4 regions of the Arsenophonus endosymbiont of Crataerina pallida genome follow, and region 4 is predicted to be linked to each of the others. Evidence: predicted binding sites of a transcription regulator. Region 4 holds the regulator's gene; each other region holds the start of a gene.
The links. The regulator CRP, encoded in region 4, controls carbon source genes, mostly activating them, when cyclic AMP is high. The targets are predictions, from matches to a motif close to ATGTGANNNNNNTCACAT.

Region 1: AACL31_RS09235 (NupC/NupG family nucleoside CNT transporter) is a predicted target of CRP. The motif match lies at 1,206-1,223, and genes of this name have one in related genera.
Region 2: yrbN (protein YrbN) is a predicted target of CRP. The motif match lies at 1,292-1,309, and genes of this name have one in related genera.
Region 3: AACL31_RS11435 (YchE family NAAT transporter) is a predicted target of CRP. The motif match lies at 867-884, and genes of this name have one in related genera.

The regions. Positions count from the first base shown of each region.
Region 1 covers NZ_OZ026540.1:1,711,813-1,714,027, forward strand. Annotated here, with positions in the region: partial or broken gene AACL31_RS09225 (patatin-like phospholipase family protein) at 1-348, shown strand, start outside; gene AACL31_RS09230 (TatD family hydrolase) at 338-1,132, shown strand; gene AACL31_RS09235 (NupC/NupG family nucleoside CNT transporter) at 1,380-2,215, shown strand, end outside.
Region 2 covers NZ_OZ026540.1:439,244-441,458, reverse strand. Annotated here, with positions in the region: gene AACL31_RS02350 (DEAD/DEAH family ATP-dependent RNA helicase) at 1-1,216, opposite strand, end outside; gene yrbN (protein YrbN) at 1,209-1,280, opposite strand; gene nlpI (lipoprotein NlpI) at 1,391-2,215, opposite strand, start outside.
Region 3 covers NZ_OZ026540.1:2,114,756-2,116,970, reverse strand. Annotated here, with positions in the region: partial or broken gene AACL31_RS11440 (IS110 family transposase) at 1-641, shown strand, start outside; gene AACL31_RS11435 (YchE family NAAT transporter) at 1,151-1,795, shown strand.
Region 4 covers NZ_OZ026540.1:1,061,901-1,064,115, forward strand. Annotated here, with positions in the region: gene AACL31_RS05340 (aminodeoxychorismate synthase component II) at 1-255, shown strand, start outside; gene AACL31_RS05345 (DUF488 domain-containing protein) at 482-838, shown strand; gene crp (cAMP-activated global transcriptional regulator CRP) at 1,051-1,683, opposite strand.

The DNA.
Region 1 (2,215 bases), 650 kb from region 4:
ATAAAAGTACATATTAAAAGCTATCAACAGACACAAAAATTTATTGCTGCGCCACCACCAGGTATCCAAATTTTTGAAATTTATCCACCGAAACCTTTAATGAGTTGTGCATTAGGTAGCCGTGCTTCAACCTTAGAGACTGATTATCATATTGGGCGTCAATGTGGCAGCTATTTTTTAACTAGTTTAAAACACTATTTTTCTACTGATAATTTAGCATCTTACCCGTATTCTATTGAAAATAATCAGGTTGCTAATTCGGCATCTTTGTCTGCGGAGATAATTTCGAATCAACAAGATGAAGAACCAAAATCAGGTGATGAAGGATTAGCCATTGATGTTCGTTGACACCCATTGTCATTTTGATTTTCCTCCTTTTATCCATGATATTGAAGATAGTTTTTCACGCGCGGTGAAAGCTGGCGTGACTGATATCATTGTCCCGGCGGTTGGTATTGAGAATTTTGAGCGAGTATATTCACTGGCACAACAATATCCGCATTTGTATGCCGCATTAGGTTTTCATCCTTTGTATATCGCAGATTTTTTATCTGATCATTTTGCTAAATTAGTGGCATTATTGCAGCAAAACAGCAATAAATGTGTTGCTATTGGTGAAATAGGTTTAGATTATTTTGTTACTAATGCTGCGGTTAAGCAACAACAAGCATTGCTGATCCAGCAATTACAGCTGGCTAAACAGTATGATTTACCGGTTATTCTTCATTCGCGTAAAAGTCATGATCAACTAGCTGCTTTATTAAGACGATTTGACGTGCCGAAAAAGGGAGTCATTCATGGATTTGCAGGCAGTTTGTCGCAAGCGAATGCTTTTATCCGTTTAGGTTATTTTATCGGTATTGGTGGCGTTATCACCTATCAACGGGCTAAGAAAACCAGAGCAGTAGCTGCGCAATTGCCGCTGTCGTCATTAGTACTTGAAACTGATGCCCCTGATATGCCATTAGCTGGATTTCAGGGGCAGGTTAATCGTCCTGAAAGAATAGGTTTGGTATTTGAGGCACTATGTAACCTTCGGCAAGAGTCAGCAGAGGAAATTGCAACACAGCTTTATAACAATAGTTTGCAACTCTTTAATATTAAAAAAGAGCAGACTAATATGGCTAAATAATCATACCAATAAGTTATTTAATTATAATTATGGTATTTTTTAGATAATTTTTGCCGGCAATATCGCTTTTCGTAAGTGATATGTGTCGCAAAATTTATTTTTTCGTGATTTTTCGTTATGATTATTTGTGATACCGACTGTCAGTTATTAATGAGAAATCGTTATAATGTCTGCGCATTAAACTGGCAGTTTATTTTTTAAACTATATAAATTTTCATTTGTTATATAATACACAGGGATATTATTCATGCAACTCATTATGAGCCTGCTAGGGATGGTAGTATTGATTTTCATCGCTATCATTTTTTCCAGTAACCGTCGGGCAATTAAATTCCGTACCGTATTTGGTGCTTTTGTTATTCAAATGGCAATTGGCACATTTGTTCTTTATATCCCTGCCGGTCGCCGCACTTTGGAAACTGTATCAGATGCAGTCTCTAGTGTGATTGGTTATGGACAAGTTGGCATGGATTTTGTCTTTGGTGGTTTAGTCTCTAATAAAATGTTTGAACTGTTTGGCGGTGGTGGTTTTATTTTTGCCTTACGTGTCTTACCGGTCATTGTTTTCTTCTCGTCATTGATAGCCGTACTTTATTATCTTGGTATTATGCAGTTTTTTATCAAAATCTTAGGTGGACTTTTGCAATGGATATTAGGCACCTCACGTACTGAGTCACTATCAGCGACCGCTAATATTTTTGTCGGTCATACAGAGGCGCCTTTGGTTGTCAGACCCTATATTGCCACCATGACAAACTCTGAATTATTTGCTGTTATGTGTGGTGGATTAGCTTCGGTTGCTGGCTCGGTATTGGCCGGCTATGCGCAAATGGGGGTGCCAATGGAATATCTGATCGCAGCATCTTTTATGGCAGCACCGGGGGGATTGTTATTTGCCAAATTGATGGTACCGGAGACAGAGAAAACACACGATGCAGTGAATATGGTCAGTGTGGCGAGCGGCGAAGAACGCCCAGTTAACATTATTGATGCTGCCGCCACTGGCGCTTCTTCCGGCATGCAACTTGCTCTAAATGTCGGTGCGATGTTGCTGGCATTTGTTGCATTGATAGCGTTACTTAA
Region 2 (2,215 bases), 620 kb from region 4:
CACGATATTTTTCTAAATCACCGCTTTCTAATTGCTTTTGAATATTTTCAGCAAATTTAGCTTGGCGACGTTCACTTAAAAGCACAGAACTTGGTAACTCAACTTCGGCAATTGGCTGCTTCATGGTACGTTCAATATTGCGTAGTAGTCGACGTTCACGATTATCGACAAACAAAATAGCACGCCCAGCTCGACCTGCTCGACCGGTACGACCAATTCGATGCACATAAGATTCTGCATCCATCGGTATGTCATAATTAACAACTAAACTAATACGTTCAACATCTAGACCACGTGCTGCGACATCGGTGGCAATTAATATATCAAGACGGCCATCTTTCAAACGCTCTAAAGTTTGCTCACGTAGAGCTTGATTCATATCGCCATTTAGAGCCGAGCTATTATAGCCACTAAGTTCAAGCGCTTCAGCAACCTCTAATGTGGCATTTTTAGTGCGTACAAAAATAATTGCCGCATCAAAATCTTCAGCCTCCAAAAAACGAACTAATGCTTCATTTTTACGCATGCCATAGACAGACCAATAACTTTGGGTAATGTCTGGACGCGTCGTCACACTGGATTGAATGCTGATCTCTTTTGGTGATTTCATAAAACGACGGGTAATACGACGGATCGCTTCCGGCACTGTGGCAGAAAATAGTGCCGTTTGATGCTCGGTTGGGATCTGACTCATGATATTTTCAACGTCTTCAATGAACCCCATACGTAACATTTCGTCCGCTTCATCAAGAACCAAGCCACGTAAATGGGATAAATTTAGCGTCCCTCGTTTCAAGTGATCTAATAAGCGGCCCGGAGTTCCTACTACAATTTGCGGGCCTTGCCTTAGTGCGCGTAGTTGCGAATCGTAACGCTGCCCACCATAAAGTGCGACTACATTTACTGAACGCATGTGTTTGGAGAATTCACCCATGGCTTCCGCAACTTGTACGGCTAACTCACGCGTTGGTGCCAACACTAAGATTTGAGGGGCTTTCAATGTGATATCTATATTATGTAATAGCGGTAAACTAAAAGCGGCGGTTTTACCACTACCGGTTTGTGCCATACCTAATACGTCACACCCATCTAATAAATAGGGGATACATTGCTGCTGGATTGGCGATGGTTTTTCATAACCAAGGTCATTTAGTGCAGAAAGAATCGGTGTTGATAAACCTAAATCAGCAAAAGAGATTTCAGTCTCATTAATCATGCAAAAGTGCCTCATTTATTATGGCGGCCAGTTTACATAACTCTGCGAAAAAAATTTCGGTCATTTTCATTTAAAATGTGAACTGGCTCAAATTATGTTATTAAAAGAACAACAAGCCCTCATCACAATCGATGAAGACTTAAAAAAGCAGTGATGATATGTTCGTCGCTACTGTTAGCCTGATTCTGAAAGGTCGTCTTGTGCCTGACCTAACAAAGCCAGTTCCAACAGAGCATAGCGGTGCTCAACAAAGCTATGTGCATTGCTAGCTACCGTAAGCTTGAATAACGCTATAGCGTTATCATTATCCCCCAGACTTAGGTAATATTTACCTAAATAGAAGTTAGTTTCACTAAGATGCTCAGCGAGCGAAGTGTTATCTGTTGAATTCTCTTTCAGACGAACTATCAATGTTTTTTCACTGATTTTACCTAAATAGAATTCAACTATATTCCAGCCCCATTGCCCTTTTTCCGCTTGGTTATAACGAGATAACAAATTGGCTTGCGCCATTTTTGGTTTTATCTCTTTCTCCACTAAATAAAGCCATAAGCTGCGGAAAGGATCATTTGGATCTTGTCGATAATACGCCAGCAGATCACCCTGCGCCAATCGATATCTCCCACCATAATACAGTGCAATACCCCGATTCATACGCGCGAAATTGTAAGTTGGATCAAGCTCTAAAACAGAATCAAACGCTTCATAGGCAGCATCAAAATTGCCTGCCTGTGTAAAATATATTCCCAGAAAATTAAAAACTTCCGGAATATCAGGACGTATAGCTAGCGCCATGGTAAAATCATTGCGCGCTAACGCCCTCAATCCGAGACTATCATACAACACACCGCGTTCATATAAAAGCTGTGCATATTCATCATCGGACAACGACCGGCTCGCAAGGATCTGTTCCATACGAGCCAATATTACTTCTTGTTGCAATGTGGGTTGCAATGGGACAGCAAAGACTTCATTTTTACGCCAGTTTTCACTGCTGCA
Region 3 (2,215 bases), 1.1 Mb from region 4:
AGGTTATTAATCGACATCCGGAGCGAGAGCGCTTTATCCGGACTCTGCCAAATGCAGAACGTCAGGTTCTTGCTGCGATGGTCGTACGCAGACGCCAGTTGATTACAATGTTGGTGGCAGAACGTAATAGGCTGTATACCGCACATCCACAGAATAGAAAAAGCATCAACATCATCATCAAGGCGCTGGAAGATGAACTTGCCAGAATCGATGAGGATATGAACAACCACATAAGGAACCACTTTAAGGATCTGGCCGCTAGGCTGAGCAGCATTAAAGGGGTTGGTACCATGACAGTTGCTGCGTTGTTGGCGGAGCTTCCCGAACTGGGCAGCCTCTCGAGGCGAGCTATTAGCGCGCTTGTAGGCGTTGCCCCCATAAACCGGGACTAGGGTACCATGCGTGGTCGGCGAACCATATTTGGCGGAAGGGACGGAGTCCGAACAGCACTTTATATGGCCGCGCTTGTAGCAACTCGCTTTAATCCGGTGATAAAAGCCTTTTACATGCGTCTGCTTGCAGCGGGAAAAGCCAAAAAAGTGGCGCTGGTCGCCTGTATGCGCAAGCTGCTGACTATCCTGAACGCGATGCTCAGAAAGAACGAAGAATGGAATGAGTCGTACCATCACGTTTCTCCATAATTTTAACGTTCAAGACAGTTGCTAATAAATGTTAAATTTTTTTAGTCAATTAGCCTAGATTAGGAGCAATATAATTAAATATGAGGTGTCATATTATATAAGTGCTAATTAGTTTTTAGTAAGCTAATTGACTTAAAAAATTCACATTATAAAAATAAGCAAAAACGCTCATTATATTTATGAGAACTCAATAGATATATAGCTTACCATTTATAAATAGCGCTAAAGTGATCTTTATCAAAAAAAGTGCATACTGAATCAATTCAGTAATAAGTTATATAAGAATAATTTCAATTAGCAATATAAGTAAATATTGAAGAATTAAGTTAGAAAAATTTTGTATGGTATTTAATTTAGAAACTTATTTTGTTATTGGAATTAGTTTTTGAATTTTAGCTAGATAAGTATGCTACGCTAAGATAAAGTGTTTTTCCTGCTAGGCTAAACATTATTTGTTTTGAATAATTAATTTTTAGCTAAGCGTTAATATTTGATTGAGGGACTCAATTGTGGTTGGTACTTTACTGGATCTTCCTAATTATATTAAGTTTTTTTTAGGTCTTTTTGCGTTAGTTAATCCGATAGGAATTTTGCCTGTATTTATTAGTATGACTAATTATCAATCTGTGACAGAAAGAAACCGCACTAATTTAGTGGCTAATTTTTCTGTGGCAATTATTTTATGTATTTCGTTATTGGTGGGAGAGGTTTTTTTAAAATTATTTGGTATCTCTATTGATTCTTTTCGTATTGCTGGCGGAATAGTTATTGCAGCCATTGCTATGTCTATGATTAGTGGTCGAATAGGTGAAGATAAGCAGAATAAACAGGAAAAATCAGAAACTGCCATTCGTGATAGTATTGGAGTTGTTCCTTTAGCATTACCATTAATGGCAGGGCCTGGAGCAATTAGTTCATGTATTGTCTGGTCTTCTCGTTGGTTAGGATGGCAAAATTTAGTTGGTCTATCGCTAACGTGTATCTTTTTTGCTTTGTGTTGTTGGTTACTTTTTCGCTCAGCAACAATTCTCGTTAAATATTTAGGTCAAACGGGAATTAATGTTATTACTCGTATTATGGGATTATTATTAATGTCACTTGGAATTGAGTTTATCATTACAGGCACTAAATCTGTTTTCCCCGGATTACTTTAAACGAGCAATAACATCATAACTCATTGATATTTATAACGTATTCATAAAAATTTGGGATATTGATATTGTCATAAAACCTATATTAATAAATTTATTTATCTAATAATTGTAAGTTTTATGAATTATTAATCCATCATAAAATCAATTTCTATAGGTAAAAAACACTTTTTTACTAAGGACCGCAATAGCAATATCCATTTTAATTTATGGTCTAATAGGGTGATTAATAATTTAAAATTGAAATTTTTCCTGTTAGCTAATCCGCTTGATTATAATAGATAAATGTAAGTTATGGTGCTGGAAATCTGCTCAATGAATTAATTTTGTCATTAACTATGTGCAGCCTAATTTATAAAAATTAGCCTTATTTTTATAAATTAGGTGTATATATGAATATCATTATCTGACAATTATGGGAAA
Region 4 (2,215 bases):
CATCATAACCAGCAAGGTATTTTTAAAGGATTAAATCGTCCATTACAGGTTACTCGTTACCATTCTTTGGTGATTGATGCTGGAACTTTACCCGCTACCTTTGAGGTTACTGCCTGGACGCTACATGATGGAAATATTGATGAAATTATGGGTATTCGGCATAAAACACTACCTATTGAGGGCGTCCAATTTCATCCAGAAAGCATCTTGAGTGAGCAAGGACATGAGTTATTAAATAATTTTCTAAAGTATTAATTTATTACAAATTAGATCATGTCTGGCTATTTATTTCAATGATAAGTATAACTATCAACGTTGGAAAAATAGGTTTTATTTTGCTTGAAATGTAAATCTCAATAGGGGAAAAGCAGTATATAGAAAGTAAATATGTTTTTTGTATTTATCATCGATACAGGACTACTATTAAACATAATAAAAGAAATTTTTGTTAAATTTTTTATTATCAAAAAATGGTACAAAGATGATAATTTGTAAACGTATTTATGCGGATAAAACCAGTAATAATGGCTATCGGGTATTGGTTGATAGGATATGGCCAAGAGGTATTAAAAAACAAGATCTTCGCTATGATGAATGGAATAAAAATGTTGCTCCATTAAATGATTTAAGAAAATGGTTTCATAAATATCCAGCAAATTTTACTCAATTTAAGCGACTTTATTTTGAAGAATTAGAAAATAATCCTGATAGTTGGCAACATTTATTGCTTAAAGTAAAATCGGACTGTTTGATACTTCTTTTTTCTAGCAAAGACGAAGATCATAATAATGCGGTAGTATTAAAATCGTTTTTGGAAAATAAACTTAATAAGGTTTGATTATTATACTCTGACTATCTAGTAAATTTTATGATAGATAGTTCGATTATTTTTAATTTCAAATATCATATTAAAGTTGTATCATTATTCAGCTATTCGATTTTTTATTACTATTGTAATTATATATTCATAATTTAATTGTATATTAATAACAATAAATAAGTTTATAAAACCAATACACTACATAAAAGTAGGTACTGGTTTATAGAATATTAACGTGTACCGTAAACGACAATGGTTTTACCGTGAGCAGAAATCAGATTTTGATCTTCTAGCATTTTTAGGATACGTCCCACTGTTTCACGTGAGCATCCTACTATTTGACCTATCTCTTGGCGAGTTATTTTGATTTGCATTCCATCTGGATGCGTCATCGCGTCAGGCTGTTTTGCTAAATTTAATAATGTTTGCGCAATACGGCCTGTAACATCCAAAAAAGCTAGATTACCGACTTTTTCAGACGTTGTTTGTAAGCGTTTAGCCATTTGTGCTGATAATCGCATCAAAATATCTGGATTTACCTGTATTAATTGGCGAAATTTTTTATAAGAGATTTCAGCGACTTCACAGGCGCTTTTAGCTCTAACCCAAGCTGTTCGCTCTTGCCCTTCCTCAAATAATCCAAGCTCACCAATAAAGTCCCCCTGATTCAGATAGGAAAGGATCATCTCTTTTCCTTCTTCATCTTTAATCAAAACAGCAACAGAACCTTTTACAATATAATAAAGTGTTTCTGCTTTTTCGCCCTGATGAATAAGAGTGCTTTTGGATGGATATTTGTGAATATGGCAGTGTGACAAAAACCATTCAAGAGTCGGGTCTGTGTGTGGTTTGCCGAAAACCATTCGCTTAATCCTCTAATGTTATTGAAGCCTAAATATGAAAATACCAATCTTCATAAGGCTGGCTTATCTTATAAAATTCTAACATAGCATACTAACTTGTTTAGTTTGAAAAAGTTAATATTAACTATAGGGTATATTGATTCGGAATTTTTGGTATTGATCTTAACCATACTATAAATGTGCTTTTGCTTTGTAGCATAATAAAAGCATCCTGTCTCTACTGTCTCGATTCAGTCATGTTGTATAGACCAAATAATCCATATTTTAGCAATAAGTTGATTAGTTTTATTGTGTTTATTAATAAGTATGACAAAGTAAATATTACATTTGAAAATTAAACCGAAATAATAATATATTATTTCATAAGTTATCAAATTATAGCAAAAATAAATATTAACATTATAATATAATTACGTTATTAAATAATTAACCAGAAAATATTACCGCGATTATTATGATATACGGAAAAGATAATTTTATGCATAGTTTGAACTTTAAAATGGTTATAAGAATAAAAAATTGATATAAGTAA